Regions from separate parts of the Pseudoalteromonas sp. SCSIO 43210 genome, predicted to be linked through region 1. Evidence: predicted binding sites of a transcription regulator. Region 1 holds the regulator's gene; the other holds the start of a gene.

Region 1 (8,216 bases):
TAGTAACTCATCATGTGGGTGGCTACTTAAAAATAGCGCCAGAGCATACAGAGGATGGTCCATTATCAAAAATGATGAAACCAGGTATGGGAGCGTACGATCAATTTAAAGAACTATTTGATAAGTACTCTAAAGAAGCCGGTAAAAAGCAGTATTTAATTCCTTACTTTATATCTGCTCACCCAGGTACAAAAGATGAAGACATGGTAAACATGGCTTTATGGCTTAAATCAAACGACTTTAAGCTTGATCAGGTACAAAATTTTTACCCATCACCTATGGCTAATGCGACGACTATTTACCATACAGAGATGAACTCTTTACGTAATATAAAAAACAACTCAGAAGTTGTTCCAGTACCTAAAGGCGCTCGCCAACGTAGATTGCATAAAGCTATTTTACGCTACCATGATGCAGCAGGTTGGCCGATGATACGTGAAGCACTACGTAAAATGGGTAAAGCTAATTTAATTGGTAAAGGGCCTAACTGTTTAGTGCCAGAAGAAGGGCGTGATGAAAAAATAGGTAAAGGCGGTAAAAAAGGCGGGCGACCAGCATTAACGCGACATACCGGTTTTAGCCAATTTAAAAAGGCAAACACTAAACCAAAAGTAGGTGGTAATCGTCAAAGTACACGTTAGTAATTCAATCTGCCAGTTATTAGTTTAATTGCGATACGCGCTTTTCAGCCTTCGTAATACGTAAGTTGAGTTAACCTTGCTCTTTATTATCAATATTATTGTAGATGATAAAGAGTGAGCTTTTAGAGCCCCCTCTTTGAGCTGCGCGTATTTAGTGCCTATATATTTGCAGTCAGTTCTTCCTTATAACGTTGATGATAACCACAAACGTAATTTAAGTGACCATAACGGCTGAATACCTGTTAGCCCTTGCGTCATTTTATTATCTTTTAAGATTATATAAGATGGCGTGACTTGCCCTTGCCAATCGGTAAATATTTCACTGTGTTGATCGTTGACGGTCGTAAAACTGTAGCCATGATCATTTAGATAGTTATGTAGTTCTTGATCAGAACCTGATTTTATTGCGATGCTCACGACAGGATAATTATTCTCGTTTGCGAGTTCGTTTATGGCAGGGGAGGTAATACTACAAATAGAGCACCAAGTTCCCCAAAAATACACAAGGGTTGGTTTATCTTGGTTCATTGCTGCTAGATCAATGTTTTGCCCTTTATAATCTGTTAATTGTAATTGAGGATTTGCTGGCATGACAGGTTGCCGCCACCAATTGACGGCGGTATAAATGACGAAAAATATAGAGCCATATACCAATACACTTTTTAATATTGATAACCCTTTTTGTTTTAGCGTTTTTTTAGGTGTCTCTTTTTTATTCTTGATATTCGTTGTCATAGTTGCAGCTTTACCCTAAGTATTTTTTACTTTAGTTATTTGCAAAAATTTCTAATTTATACCAGCAACCAGGTAGCAGTTCCTAAAAAGGCGAATATACCAACAATATCTGTCACAGTGGTTAGCACCACACTCCCTGCAAGTGCGGGGTCTATATTCATTCTTTTAAGTATTATTGGAATACTTGCGCCAGCCACACCAGCCACGACTAAGTTCATAAACATAGCGAAGGCAAGTACACCACCAAGCATAAAGTCCCATTGCCATAGGGCAATAACACCTGCAATTAATAATGACCACAAAATACCGTTTAACGCACCAATGGCAAGTTCTTTCATCATTAAAAAGCGTTGGTTTGTTTGGTTTATATGGCCTACTGCAATACCGCGTATAACAAGCGTTAACGATTGACTTCCTGCAACGCCACCCATAGAAGGGACAATACCGTTTAGTACCGCCAAAATAGGTAAAACATCTAGTGTTCCTTCAAAAAAGCTAGCAACAAAGGCCGCTGCAAGTGCGGTTAGTAAATTGACACCTAACCAAACTGAGCGCTTTTTAGAGCTTTTGAGTACTGGCGCAAAGGTATCTTCTTCATCATCTAGACCGGCTAAGCCTAGTAAACTATGCTCTGCATCTTCTCGAATTACGTCAACAATATCATCGATAGTGACACGACCAAGTAATTGATCGTTATCATCCACAACAGGTGCTGATATCCAATTATGGCGCTCAAATAGTTGCGCGACTTCACTTTCATCCATTGAAATTGGGATTGATTCACAATCTTCATCCATTAAATCGCGAACAATTTTTTCAGGTGGGTTCGTTAATAACGTACTCAGTGATAGAGCGCCTATAAAACAGTTGTGTTTATCAACAACATATAGATCATCTGTACCTTCTGGTAGCTCCCCACGTAGCCTAATATATCTAAGTACAACATCGAGCGTTACATCAGGGCGAATGGTTACCGTATCGGTGTTCATTAGCGCGCCAGCTGAACGCTCTTGATATGAAAGTGCTTGTGTTGCACGCTCACGGTCTTGAATATCCATCGCGCTGACAACGTCTTTATAAACGGTGTCTGGTAAACTACGGAGTACTTCACCTAAGTCATCGTGGCCCATGTCTTCAGTTGCGGCTGCAATGTGCTCAGGTTCCATTTGGGCAATAATGCCTAAACGAACATCTTCGGAAAGCTCTTCAAGAACATCACCTTGTACATCAGGGTCAACCAATTGCCAAAGTAGTCGGCGAATTTTATGCGGCGATGACTCTAATAATAATGCGGTATCACAAGGAGCTGTTTTTGCTAACATCCGCCTAACTTGAACAAATTGACCACTGTTAAGCGACTTTGTCACTTGTTTTAATTGTTGTAGTGGATAATCTTGTTCAAAAGCTTCAGGCATTGGCGTCCTTATTGATTTTTATATAACTATGGATAGGGAGGTTTATTAATGGGGTAATTAACCACATTTAGTTTATCTTAGTTTCGGTTTTTAGCTAAGTGCTATTCTTCTTCATTAAAGCGTTGTGCTATCAATTGACCAACGGCATGTAAAGCTTGTTCGGCATCAGGGCCCTCACACACTACTTTCACCTCTTTTCCTTGACTGCTTTCCAGTAGCATTAAAGCCAATACACTGTCCCCAGGCGCTTCTTTATCATCTTGATATATCATGATTGAGGCATCAAATTTAATAGCAAGTTGCGCTAATACTGTAGCGGCTCTTGCATGAAGTCCTAATTTATTTTTTATTAAAAAAGTGTCTTCTAAACGCATAAGTTACTCTACCTAAGCTGAACAGATGATTATTTTGAATGAGTTATTTTTCTTGTTCTCTATGGCGGATTTTTACATTTGGATGTGTCATCGAAAAACTTTCACCAATCGTTTGTGCTAAATATACTGAGCGATGTTGCCCGCCAGTACAACCTATAGCAATAGTTAAGTAGCTACGGTTATTTCGCTCTAAATGTGGCAACCATGTTTGTACAAAAGTTTGAATTTGCCAAGTGAACTTTTGGACAATGCTGTGGCTGGCTAAGTAATCCTTTACGGGTTGGTCTAAGCCATTTAAAGGTTTTAATTCTGGCTCCCAATGTGGATTAGGTAAAAAGCGTGCATCAAAGACATAATCAGCTTCTTTAGGAATGCCGTGTTTAAAGCCAAATGACTCAAAAGTAACAATGAGTTGTTTATCTTTTTTACCCAGAATTTTTTCACGAATTGATTCAGCAAGTTGATGAACACTTAAATCACTCGTGTCGATCATATAGTCAGCGCGAGTAGTGAGAACATCGAGTAGTTCTTTTTCTTTTTTTATAGCTAAATCAAGAGGTAATGAGTCAACTGATAACGGGTGTAGACGGCGAGTCTCAGAAAAACGTTTAATTAATGTTTGATCCTCACTGTCTAGATAAAACAGAGTCGGTTTAGCAAAGCCAGGTAAGTATTCAAGGATATCGTTAAATTCATCTTGCTCTTTTGGTAAATTACGGACATCAATACTAACTGCAATTTTGTCGTAGTTATCAGATACACTTCTCACTAAAGAAGGTAGCAGATTAATTGGAATATTATCTACGCAATAATAACCTAAATCTTCAACTACGCGTAAAGCAACCGATTTTCCAGAACCGGAACGGCCACTTATGATAATTAATTCCATTTATCACCCATTATGTTAATTACGATTGTTCTACAATAACTTGATACAGTTCAGTATCTGATTTTGCGCTGCGTAACTGTTTACAAAAATCTTTATTATTTAGTTTATCAGCTATCGTTGCGAGCGTCTTTAAGTGCTGCTGGTTATCGCCATCAGGTACGATGAGAGCAACAAATATATCAACAGGGCGATTATCTATTGCATCAAAATTAATAGGTGTTTCGCTTACTAATACGAGTGCTAAGGGCTCTTCTGCGCCGCTCATTCGCCCATGAGGGATTGCAATGCCTCTTCCTATACCAGTGCTTCCCAGTTTTTCTCTATTCATTAAGGCGCTGAGAATATCTTGTTGAGAAAGATATGGGAGCTTGTCATGAGCAAGTTGACTGATGAACTCTAAAATTCTTTTTTTACTATTAAAAAGGACCGCAGCTCTGCTGCAGTCCTGACATATAAGTGAACTTAATTTCATAATATTAGTGTCGAGCAAGCTTCTCTTTGTGTTTAATAACTTGGCGATCGAGCTTGTCAATCAGCGAGTCAATGGCGGCGTACATATCTTGATGTTCAGTAGAGGCAAATAACTCAGCTCCACTTACATGAATCGTTGCCTCAGCTTTTTGGTTTAATTTTTCTATATCAAGAATGACATGAACATTATTAATATGATCTGAGTGTCTTTCTAGCTTCGCAAATTTGGTATTTACATAATCTCTTAATGAATCAGTTACTTCTACGTGACGACCAGTTAAGTTTAGTTGCATAAGCATTACCCTCTTTGTTTAGCGTCTTAAATCAAACTTTTTCGCTGATTTGACGGTGGAATAGCTAGAGATTCGCGATACTTTGCGATTGTACGTCTCGCTACTTTTATTCCTTGCTCAGCTAATATATCTGCAATTTTACTATCACTCAATGGTTTTGCTGAGTTTTCTGCTGCGATTAATTTTTTAATGAGAGCGCGTATTGCTGTTGATGAGCATTCGCCTCCATTTTCAGTACTTACATGGCTTGAGAAAAAATATTTAAGCTCAAAAATACCGCGAGGTGTATGCATATATTTTTGAGTTGTTACGCGTGAAATAGTTGATTCGTGCATTTCGACCATTTCTGCTACATCATTTAAAACCATTGGTTTCATGGCTTCGGGGCCATGCTCAAAAAAACCTTGTTGTTGCTTAACAATACAATTAGTTACTTTTAATAGTGTATCGTTTCTACTTTCTAAACTTTTAATAAACCATTTAGCTTCTTGTAGATGCGAGCGAATAAACTGGCTATCACCACTTGATTTAACGGTGCGTGACATTGCTGCATATTGGCTGTTGACTCTGATTTTAGGCATGCTATCTGGGTTTAGTTCAACAACCCAGCGACCTTTTATTTTTTTCACCGATACATCAGGAATTACATACTCAGATTCTTCTCTAACTATAGTATCCGCCGGTTTTGGGCTAAGAGTATGTATTAAAGTCATTATTTCTTTAAGCTCTTCTTCTTTGAGCTTTGTTTTTTTCATTAATGTACGATAGTCGCGAGCAGCTAATAGATCAATGTGCTCGGTTAAAATCATTTTTGTTTCATTAATATAGGGTGTTTCTTTATCGTATTGGTTCAGCTGAATACATAAGCATTCTTGTAAACTACGTGCTGCAATACCAACAGGGTCAAACAATTGAATTCGTTTTAAAACAGCTTCTATTTCGTCAAGTTCAACTTCGTTGTCTTCTTCGTTCTCTTGATTAAAACTTTCTAAAATTTCTTCGCAGCTTAGCGTTAAAATACCCGAATCATCGACGGCTTCAACAATCGCAATCGCAATCGCTTCATCGGTAGGACTAAAGGGAGTCAGTTGTAGTTGCCACATTAGGTATTCATGGAGCGTTTCAGTTGAGGAGCCTTGGTATATAGATTCATCTTCAGGCATTGGTCCTGATGATGACGCTGGGGCTGCGCTCATATATTCATCCCAACTAACATCCATAGCCATTTCATCACTTAGCGTATCTTTAGCAAGTGCTTCACCACTGTCTTGCTCATATTCGCTCGGAACATCATCAGCATTTGCGCTAACAGTGACATCGTCGTTATCTGCTTTTTGCTCGTTTTTACCAGCAGAATCTTCGGCGTAATCTTGCTCTTCAACCTCTAATAGGGGGTTGCTGTCGAGTGCTTCTTGTATTTCTTGCTGGAGATCCAATGTACTGAGTTGCAACAGGCGAATTGCTTGTTGCAGCTGTGGAGTCATTGTAAGTTGCTGGCCCATGCGCAGCTGTAATGATTGCCTCATGTATCTCTAACAATCCTTTTATGTTGTTATAATTAATACTAGCAGATGCTTAAAGACATGGCGTAAATGTTACAGCCTAAATTGTTCGCCTAAATAAACATCACGTACTGTTTTATCGTTTAATACGTGTTCTGGAGTGCCTGATGCAATTAACTCACCATGAGAAACTATGTAGGCTTTTTCGCAAACATCAAGAGTTTCTCTTACATTATGGTCGGTAATTAACACACCAATACCACGATTTTTAAGATGTTCTATTATTTTCTTTATATCTAACACTGAAATAGGGTCAACACCAGCAAAAGGCTCATCAAGCAATATAAATTTAGGATCAGCGGCTAGTGCTCGCGCTATTTCAACTCGGCGACGCTCGCCTCCTGATAATGCCATACCTTGGCTATCACGAATGTGCTGAATACTAAATTCATCTAATAAATTGTTAAGTGTGTCTTCTCTTGCTTGCTTATTCAGCTCTTTACGTGTTTCTAAAATAGCCATTAAATTTTGATAAACAGTAAGCTTTCTAAAAATTGATGATTCTTGGGGTAAGTAACCAATGCCTAATCTAGCACGACTATGCATAGGTAAAAGAGTAATATCGTTATCGTCGATAGAAATCTTGCCTTTATCACTAGGTACAAGGCCTACAATCATATAAAACGTTGTGGTTTTACCTGCACCATTAGGGCCAAGTAACCCGACTATGCTGCCAGCCTTTACTTCCAGACCTACATTTTTTACAACTTCACGGCCTTTATAACTTTTAGCTAATAGTTCTGCTTTTAATGTACTCATGGCTGACCTTTATCGTTTTTTTCTTTTTTAGTCTCAATAGGTACTAAAATAGTATGCACACGATCGGTTGAGTTTTCGTCTTTTTCAGCGCTAATTAATTGCTGTTGCATATCGTAAGTAATACTCTTGGCATTTATTTTTTGACCCGCTTGCGATACTTGTGCATCGCCAATAAGGGTTAAAAATCGTTTAGCTACATCATAACGAACTTCGTTTGCGCTGGCGCTCATTATAGTGCCATCAGTTTGTTTTTCTTCGAAATATGCAGGGCTACCAGTTGCAATTAGTAGCTGTTTATTATCGCCTAATTCATCACGTTTATGTACTTCTAAACGGTTGGCTGTAATACGACGGTTGCCGTGAATAATCTCAACATTTTTTTCAAAAATTCCGACGTTTTCTTTTAATTGGCCTTCTTGTTTGTCGGCACTTATTGATATTTGATTCGCTGCAGGTTGAATCGCTTGTTCAGCAGCGCTAAGGTTGAAAGCTAGTATAAGTGTCGGAATAATAAGTATTTTTGAAATTTTATTGGTCATAATATATAGTTCGCGTATGGTTAATAAGTTTTATCACTTCAGTTTTTAAATCGGCTTCAAGGCCTTTACCGGTGATCTTTAAATTGGGTCCCGTAACAATAACGGGTTGCTCTGAACGCATCGTGAGTAGTTTTATATCTACTTGAATATTATCCGCATTAATCTTGTCTATCATTGCATTATCAGTAAGATTATTGGCAACCACGTTACCTTCTAAAATTAATTGTTTTCCTTCATATAACGTTGCTTCGTCTGCATTTATTCGCCATGTTTGTTTTTCGTTATATAAGGTGAAAATGGGCTTTTCAAAAAAGGTAAAGCCTAACTGTTGATATAATTCCATTTTAGCAGCTGTAACTTTATGATTAATTTTACCATTTTCATCATAGGCCGTTTGTTTTAGCTCAATAGCAATATAATCAGGCTTAGCGATAACTTCAGCTTCAACCTGAGCTGTCATATTTGTTTGTGCAAAATAAGGGTACCAAAGCCAAACCATACAGCTGATGAATAAAACGCTTAAAATTATGCGCGCTGT
Region 2 (8,216 bases), 410 kb from region 1:
TGTAACCATTGGCATGTAAGCAAGCGTCTAGGCTTGCTAATGTTTGTAATACAGCATCTTTTCGGGCGTTGTAACCCATGGTGCCAATACGCCAAATTTTGCCATGCAGTGGTCCAAACGAGGTGCCAATTTCTATTCCAAAATCGGTTAGCATTTGCCCGCGTACGTGATCGGCATTAATGCCCTCGGGTATATAAACACCCAGTACGTTGTTCATTTTATGCGTTAAATCGCCAAATACATTTAAGCCCAGTGCTTGAATGCCTGTTAGCATGGCATCGCCATGTAATTTGTGGCGCGCTACGCAGTTATCTACGCCTTCTTCAATAACTATGCGAGCACATTCTGAGGCGCAATACAGCATGCTGGTGGCTTCGGTGTGGTGGTTGAGGCGCTCTTCTCCCCAGTAATTCATGATCATGCCTAAATCAAAATAGTTTGAGCGTACAAAGGGCTCTGTGCCGTCGGTATGATCGGCCGTGCGAATACCTGCCTCTACCTTTTTGCGTTTTTGGATCCAATCGGCGCATTTATCGCTAAGCGTTAATGGCGCAGACCCAGAAGGACCGCCTAAACACTTTTGCAGGCCAACAGAAAGTGCATCGAGTTTCCATTCATCGGCAGGAAGTTCGTTACCCACAATAGAGGCGGTGGCATCGCAATAAAATAGTACATCGTGCTTTTGGCAAATATCGCCAATATGCTCAAGAGGTTGGTTCATGGTGGTGGATGTATCGCCTTGTACCATAGCAAGTACATGGGGTTTTACATCAACAATGGCTTTTTCGATTTGTTCTGGCGTAAACACTTCGCCCCACGGTACTTCTATTGTGTGCACCTTTGCGCCAACGCGTTCTGCTATTTCAGCAAGTAGGTGGCCAAAGCGCCCCATAATTGGCACTAGTACTTTATCGCCTGGGCGTAAAATTGAGCATAATACGGCTTCAATCCCTGCGCGCGATGTGCCATCTATTAGCATGGTCCATTCGTTTTTGGTTTTAAAAATTTCGCGGTAACGTGCCATGGTTTCGTTCATAAAACCGGTCATTACTGGGTCGTATTGGCCTATAAGCTGCGCCGACATAGCACGTAAAACACGAGGGTCGGCATTAATTGGGCCTGGTCCCATTAATAAACGCTGTGGTGGGTTTAAGGTTTGAACTTGCGTGTTATTAAACATATTTTAGGCTCCCAGAGTCTGAATGAGCATGCGTATGCCGGTTATCATTAAGACAACGGCAAAGGCGCGTTTTAGTTGTTTTTGGTCCAGCTTGCTACCAATTTTTACGCCAATAGGCGCAAATAAAATAGTCAGCGGAATAATAAGAAAAAAGGCAGGGAGGTTTACCAATCCCCACGTACCTAGGGGAGCATCGGTTGGCGTTGTGCCAATACTTAATAAGGTAATAACGCCAGGTAGCGCAATCAATAAACCAAAAACGGCTGCAGTACCTACTGCAACATGGGCGCGTACATTAAATGCGTTTAGCATAGGTACGCCAATAGTGCCGCCACCTATGCCAATCATTACCGACAAACCACCGACAATACTTGCCATAACGCCTTGACCAAATTTACCTGGCAGATGTTTTACAAGCGCGGGTGCGCCGGCTCTAAATAACATGTTTAAACTGACTAAAATAGCAATACAGGCAAACATAAGTACCAGTGCATTACCGCGTATTGAGTGCGCTAAGTAGCTGCCTACAACGGCCATAACTAAAATAAATGGTGCCCAGTATTTTATTAGCGCAAGGTCAATATTCCCTTTGCTATGATGCGAGCGAATAGATGAAAGCGAAGTAGGTACTATGGTTGCAAGTGATGTAGCGGTGGCTATCATCATTGCCGACTCTGGGCTTACGCCAAAACCTTGCAGTAAAAAATACAGCACAGGTACGATAACAATACCGCCGCCTACACCAAAAAGTCCTGCTAAAATTCCGGCAAAAATACCGGTTGCTATTAAAGCCGCTACTATTGGCCATTGGTTTATTATTTCTGACATTGTGTTCCTGCTGTAGTTACTGTTGCACGTCCATCTGAACGAGGATCTGTTGCAGCTTCAAGGCTTGTAGGTGTATCTAAAATCGCCCCAGCGTGCCCCATCATTTCGTTATTATTATCAACGCTTACCCAATCGTGGTCACGTTGATTTAATTCATGTTCTATATGAAAAACTAACCCTTTTTCAATTTTTAAATTTGTACTTGTATCGCCCCATGTGCGTCCAAGTAACCAACGAGGGTCGCTAATTGCTTGTTTTATTGATTTATTTCGCCACGCGTAGCCTGCAAAAACAGCGGCTTGAGTTTGTGGCTGCCCTTCACCGCCCATTGTTCCGTAAGCAAGTCGACGACCATCGCTAAACTTTGCCATTGCTGGGTTAAGTGTATGAGCGGGCTTTTTATTTGGCGCAAGGGCGTTGGTATCTTGATTGTTTAAACTAAAGCTTAAACCACGGTTATTCCACACAAAGCCGCCTTCACTCATTAATATTCCGCTGCCAAATTCCCAGTAAATACTTTGAATAAAGCTGACTAATTGCCCGTTTTTATCTCTGGCTGCCATCCACACGGTATCGCCAGGCTCTGCGTTAAATGGCCATTTTTTGGCTTTGGCCATATCAATATTGTTAGCAAGTTCGCTTAAGCGATTATCGGCTAGTGCGTTTTTATAATCATCCCCTAACACATCAGGGTCAGCCCAAAGGGTAGGGCGATGGGTAAAGCTTTGTTTAGTTGCCTCAACAATTAAATGTGTCCAGTCGGCATCGGTTTTAGCTAAATGCTTTAACTTATTTACGGCACCAATTATTTGTAGTGAATGTACGCCCTGTGTTGGCGCGGGTAAGTTGTAGCAATCAATACCACTGAGGTTTGCATTTAGCGCAGTAACTACCTCGGCTTTAGTATTTGCAATGTCACCTGCGGTAATTAAGCTGCCTGCTTTTGCTAAGTCGGCGGCAAATGAGTTGGCAAGTGCGCCTTCATAAAATGCGTTTAAACCATGCTTTGCTAGGTATTCAAACGTTGCTGCAAGTTTAGGGTTTTTAAAATGCTGGCCTGCTTGTAAGGGCTTGCCATTGGGTATGTAGAGGTTTTTAAACGCGTCATTGGTATTGTTCGCAGCGGCTAGCTTTTCGCAGCCTGCTTGCAAGCTTTTTGTAACGGTAAAACCCTCGCGCGCAAGTTCAATAGCAGGTGCTAAAATTTTTGACAGTGGTAGTGCCGCATGCTCATCTAGTTCAAGCGCTTTTTGCCAGCCGCGTATTGTGCCCGCTTGAGTTAGTGCGCTTAATCCGCCGCGCTCTGGTATTTGTGTGAGCGTGTTATAGGGCGTTGTATTAGTTGCTGCGCGGCCGCAGGCGTCAATAGCAGTGGGCGTTTTTTGATTTGGGTTATCGATAAGCCAAAAGCTGTCGCCACCAATTGAGTTCATATGTGGATATACAACACTAATAGCAGCGGCAGCCGCTACCATAGCCTCGGTAGCTGTACCGCCTTGTTGTAATATATTTATACCCGCCTCAGTGGCCGAAAAATGAGACGCGGTAAATGCAATGTTGTGTGTGGTCATGCCGTTGTGCCTTGTTTAAAGTGTGCAGCTAGGTGCTTAACGCAAGCAAGTAGGCTTTTATCGTTACCGTGGCTCATCATTAATGAAAAACCATACGGATGATCATTTGCTAAATCAGCCAGCGGTAAATGCACTTGCGCTGAGCCACTAAGCCCTGCAATTGCCGAAAGCGTAATAATTTGCATGCGTAAGGCGCTTGTGTCGACGCCTAATTTAGGTGCGGTTGTGGGGGTGGTTGGCAAAAATAAACAGCTGTTTGTATTTAGGTTTTTAGCTATTAGTGTTTGCCATTGGGTTTGTACTTTTAGTGCTTCTTGTTCTTCTTGATCAGTTAGGGCAAGCGCCATATTAAAACGTGCCGCAATTGCTGGAGCAAACTGGGGAAGTTGCCCCGGCAATTGAAGCCAATCTTTATGCGTTTTTGCGATTGCTCGCCCTTGCAGTACTCTAAAGCTATCAGCAAGTTCATTTAATAAGCTGCTGTTAGGTAGTTCAAATTCTTTATGGTGCTTAAAATTAGGCTTGGTTTTTTCAAACAATTGTTTAAGTGGGGCTTGTAAAGCAGAGTCAACGAGTTCAAATAACGGCTCGCAAATAACTAAGGTATCAACGTTATTAATAGCTTGATTTGGTAGCAGTACATTACCTACATCGCTTAATAGCTCAGCGCTTTGGGTAAGCCAACCTATGGTATCAAAAGGCGGAGCCAACGGTTCTAGGCCGTCTTTTTCAATCACGTTATGGCTTGGCCTTATGCCATATAAACCACAATAGCTGGCGGGTATTCTAATTGAGCCGCCAGTGTCGGTGCCTAAGCCAATATCAGCTAAGTTTGCAGCAACTGCAGCAGCAGACCCCATACTCGAACCACCGCAAGCATGCCCTTTTAATTTAGGATTTTGCGCAGTGCCATAATGTATATTATTACCTTCTAAGCTATAAGCCAGTTCGTCAGTATGGGTAAAGCCTATAAAGTTACAACCAGCGGCCATGAGCTTATTAACCGAGCTTGCCGTATTTTGAGCCGGTTTAGCTGTTTTAAACCAGTGTGGATTGCCTGCGCTGTTACGCTCGCCCTTTACTGCAAATACATCTTTTACAGCTAAGCGATTGTTTGTAAGTAGACCAGATTGGTTTGTTTGCCACAGGGTGGGACCATGGTCACAAAAAATACCGGTCGTATTATTATTTTTGGTACTCATATCACCACTCGTTATAAAAAATCTGACCAAGCAGTTCAGATTTAGAGTGATTAAAAAGACGGATTAATTTTTATTATTTTTCAGCTCACTGCGTAACATCTTGTTTTTATTTTACAGAGCCTGATCCGCTTTTTAATCGGTTAGCTTATTATATTGTTTAAAACCTAAGCAAGAGGAATGCCATTAATTAAAATCCTGTCCAACTGGTCAGGTTTTGTTGGGTTATATGAGATTTGTAAATGTGGGCTGTAGAAATAGTGAGATTAAAATGAGCTAAAACAAACCAATTTGGTGCGCAGATGCACCAAATTGGTCTTTATTTATATGGTTTTGAGTGCTAAATAAGGGGCGTTCTACTGATGATTAAACCATTAATATCGGCGTAAACCCAATCGTTAGGTTCAATAGTGGTGCTAAGCATGGTAATAGCTTGGTTTTTATCACCAAAGCCGCGCTTTAAGGTACTACGTGGTGTAGAGCCTAGCGCCATTACAGGTAAGTTCATCGTGGCAAGTATTTCAATATCTCGGCAACAGCCATTTATTATTACGCCTTCCCAGCCATTACTTAAGGCACGTTCAGCCATAATATCGCCTATAAACGCAAAGCGTTTGCTCGCAAATCCGTTTATAACTAACACTTTACCTTTACCATTTTCATGCAATATATCGGCGGCAAAAGAGTTGTCTTCTGGGCAGGTAACGGTAACTACTTTGCCATAAAACGTGGTTTTTTTACCAAAGTGATAAAGGCCGCTGTCTGCTACTTGTACTTTATCGCGATGATCGTCAAACAAATCGGGTGTAGTAAAGGATGTCATGGGTTAAGTCTCACTTTGCTCAGGTATTTTAAGACCAATACCTTTTAAAATTATGTGGGCAATTGATTGCGTAATTTGTGCCACATCGGTTTCGTCGTACTCTAATTTGTTCATTACGAGTAAAACCTCAGCCTGAAAGTCGGCGTAATATTGCGTGGTAGACCAAATAGTAAAGAGCAAATGGTAGGGGTCAACCTTATCCATTTTATCTGCGTCCATCCATGCTTGAAGTACATCAACCTTTTGTTTAACCCAAGGGCGGGTATTGGTTCTAAAGTAGTTTTGTAAATAAGGGGCACCGCGCAGTATTTCACTGGCAAATAAGCGAGATTGCATTGGCTGATTTACGGCCAGTATTACTTTGCTTTTAATATAGTTATAAAGCACGGTAGCTGGATCGTCGTTAATTGTGACGTTATCAAGCCCTAAGTTCCAATTAGCTATTATGCGGTCGATCACAGACTCGTATAGACCATCTTTACTTTTAAAGTAATACAAAATATTAGCTTTTGGCACCTGCGCTTCTTTAGCAACCATGCTCATACTTGCTCCGTCGTAACCTAATTGCGAAAACAATTGCTCGGCGGCATCTAAAATTAGTTTTTGGTTTTTCTCGCGTGTCACTTCTTTTTTATTTGGTTTTATTTGTGTGGTCATTATAGAGTTTGCGTGTTTAACGTATTGATTGATTGTAGCTTTACTGACCAAAAGGTCAATTACTAAAAAGGGTGAATGCTAAAAACAAACGAGAGGTTTAAGCTATTAACTTTAGGGTCTGTTGATCTTTGCGGATTAAAATTTGTTCAAACTAGGGGCTATTTAATCGCGGCGCGAGATTTGTAACCTAGTGGGCTAAGTAAAAACCGAGCAACAAAGAGTAAGTAGCCCCTAGGAAGAACCCTTTGGGCAGCGCCTGTTTGGCATTAATGCTACGTTATCGCCCATTAATGGGGAATAACCACACTATATAGGCTCTGCCTTGCCTAAATACCAAACAGACTGCTGCAAATTTAACCTTGAAAGATCAACAGACCCTTATTGTTTAATTAAATAATTACTGTTAGCTTAGGCTCAAATTCATGAGTAGTACTTTAGGTTTAATATGGAGTTTTTAAGCAAAAATAAATACACGCTTTATGGAGTCGCGGCCATATTACTGTGGAGTTGCTTAGTTGCATTACTTCGGGATATTTCTGAGTTGTTTAGCCCCATAGGTGGTGCGGCGGCTATGTACTCTGTCAGTGCGATATTTTTAATTTTGGTTATGGGAGTGCCCAAGTTTAGTGGGTTTTCAAAACGTTACTTGGTAGTAGGTACTTTATTATTTGTAGCGCACGAAATTTGTTTGGCGCTTTCTATTGGTATGGCAAATAGTCGTCATCAGGCAATGGAAATGGCGGTTATTAATTATTTATGGCCCACGCTGACTATACTGCTCTCTATTATTATTGGTCGTAAAAAAGTAAGTTACTGGGTTTACCCAAGCATGATCATTGCTTTTTTAGGCGTTGCTTGGTGTATTACGGGCGATCAAAAAATGTCACTCGATACGCTTGTTACTAACTTTGCTGATAATCCTGCTACTTACTTAATGGCATTAGCTGCAGCGTTTATATGGGCTATTTATTGTGTAGTAACGCAAAAGCTGAGTAATGGTAAAAATGCCATTACGTTATTTTTTGCTGTTACGGCAATGAGTTTGTGGGCGCAATATGGTCTTAGTAATGAAGCGCCATTAACGTTTTCACTCAGTTCAAGCATAACATTACTATTAGCTGGTGTAGTCGTGGGGAGCGGTTATGCACTGTGGAATCAAGCTATTATTGGCGGTAACTTAATGTTTTTGGGCACGCTTTCGTACTTTACACCGGTGTTTTCTACTATTATTTCGGCGTTGTATTTATCTATTACGCTGAGTGCTTCGTTTTGGCAGGGGGTTGTGCTGGTAACAGTAGGCTCGCTAATTTGCTACTTTGTAACGCGAGAAAAGCCTAAACAACCTCAAATAGCGTCTGCAACATAAGACTAATTTTATTAAAAATAAGCCCTATTATTTTAGGGCTTTTTATTGCGTGCAGATTATTTTGCATTATTTACCTTTGCTAGTAACTCTATAACTTTTTGTTGACCAAATGTTTGTGCAAACTGCTCGGCTGTTTGACCGGCTTTGTTTTGATGCGCGTTATCGCAATCAAGTGATACGAGCGTTTTAGCGATACTAAATTCACCTCTAAAAATAGCGGCCATTAGCGCTGTGTTGCCACGGTTATCTTCTAAACAGGCATTGGCACCTAAGTGCAAAAGCGTGTTAACCGTGTTTTTATTGCCATGATAAGTGGCAATCATTAACGCGGTATAGCCTTTATTGTTGTAGCTGTCGATAGGAATACCGGCATCTACAAATTGCTCTATTACAGCTGTGTCGTTTGTGCGTGCTGCGGCAAAGTAATAAGCAAATAAGCTTTGGTATTGAGTTTTTGCAGAATGTTGGGTTTCAACTTGCGTACTGGGTGTTTGTGTATCTGATGTATTTTGAGCGTAAACGCTACTGGTAAAGCTCAGTAGTAGAGCGACTATAATTAATAAATTACGCATAACCATTGCCTCTTATAAAA

The links. Region 1 encodes sigma-54, which starts transcription at its own class of promoters, with help from an activator protein. Its sites were predicted from a motif close to GTTGGCACGNNNNTNGNNT; they were not measured.
Region 2: a site for sigma-54 is predicted at 4,948-4,966, ahead of LOS73_RS05225 (amidase family protein). Genes of this name have one in related genera too.

The regions. Positions count from the first base shown of each region.
Region 1 covers NZ_CP087225.1:746,989-755,204, forward strand. The annotation lists gene LOS73_RS03290 (YgiQ family radical SAM protein) at 1-641, shown strand, start outside; gene LOS73_RS03295 (protein disulfide oxidoreductase) at 825-1,376, opposite strand; gene mgtE (magnesium transporter) at 1,433-2,791, opposite strand; gene LOS73_RS03305 (HPr family phosphocarrier protein) at 2,893-3,165, opposite strand; gene rapZ (RNase adapter RapZ) at 3,209-4,054, opposite strand; gene ptsN (PTS IIA-like nitrogen regulatory protein PtsN) at 4,074-4,526, opposite strand; gene hpf (ribosome hibernation promoting factor) at 4,531-4,818, opposite strand; gene LOS73_RS03325 (RNA polymerase factor sigma-54) at 4,845-6,344, opposite strand; gene lptB (LPS export ABC transporter ATP-binding protein) at 6,414-7,139, opposite strand; gene lptA (lipopolysaccharide transport periplasmic protein LptA) at 7,136-7,678, opposite strand; gene lptC (LPS export ABC transporter periplasmic protein LptC) at 7,668-8,216, opposite strand, start outside.
Region 2 covers NZ_CP087225.1:1,157,319-1,165,534, forward strand. The annotation lists gene LOS73_RS05210 (pyridoxal-phosphate-dependent aminotransferase family protein) at 1-1,180, opposite strand, end outside; gene LOS73_RS05215 (sulfite exporter TauE/SafE family protein) at 1,184-2,008, opposite strand; gene LOS73_RS05220 (gamma-glutamyltransferase family protein) at 1,996-3,579, opposite strand; gene LOS73_RS05225 (amidase family protein) at 3,576-4,781, opposite strand; gene LOS73_RS05230 (putative 4-hydroxy-4-methyl-2-oxoglutarate aldolase) at 5,119-5,601, opposite strand; gene LOS73_RS05235 (TetR/AcrR family transcriptional regulator) at 5,605-6,258, opposite strand; gene yddG (aromatic amino acid DMT transporter YddG) at 6,704-7,624, shown strand; gene LOS73_RS05245 (ankyrin repeat domain-containing protein) at 7,681-8,196, opposite strand.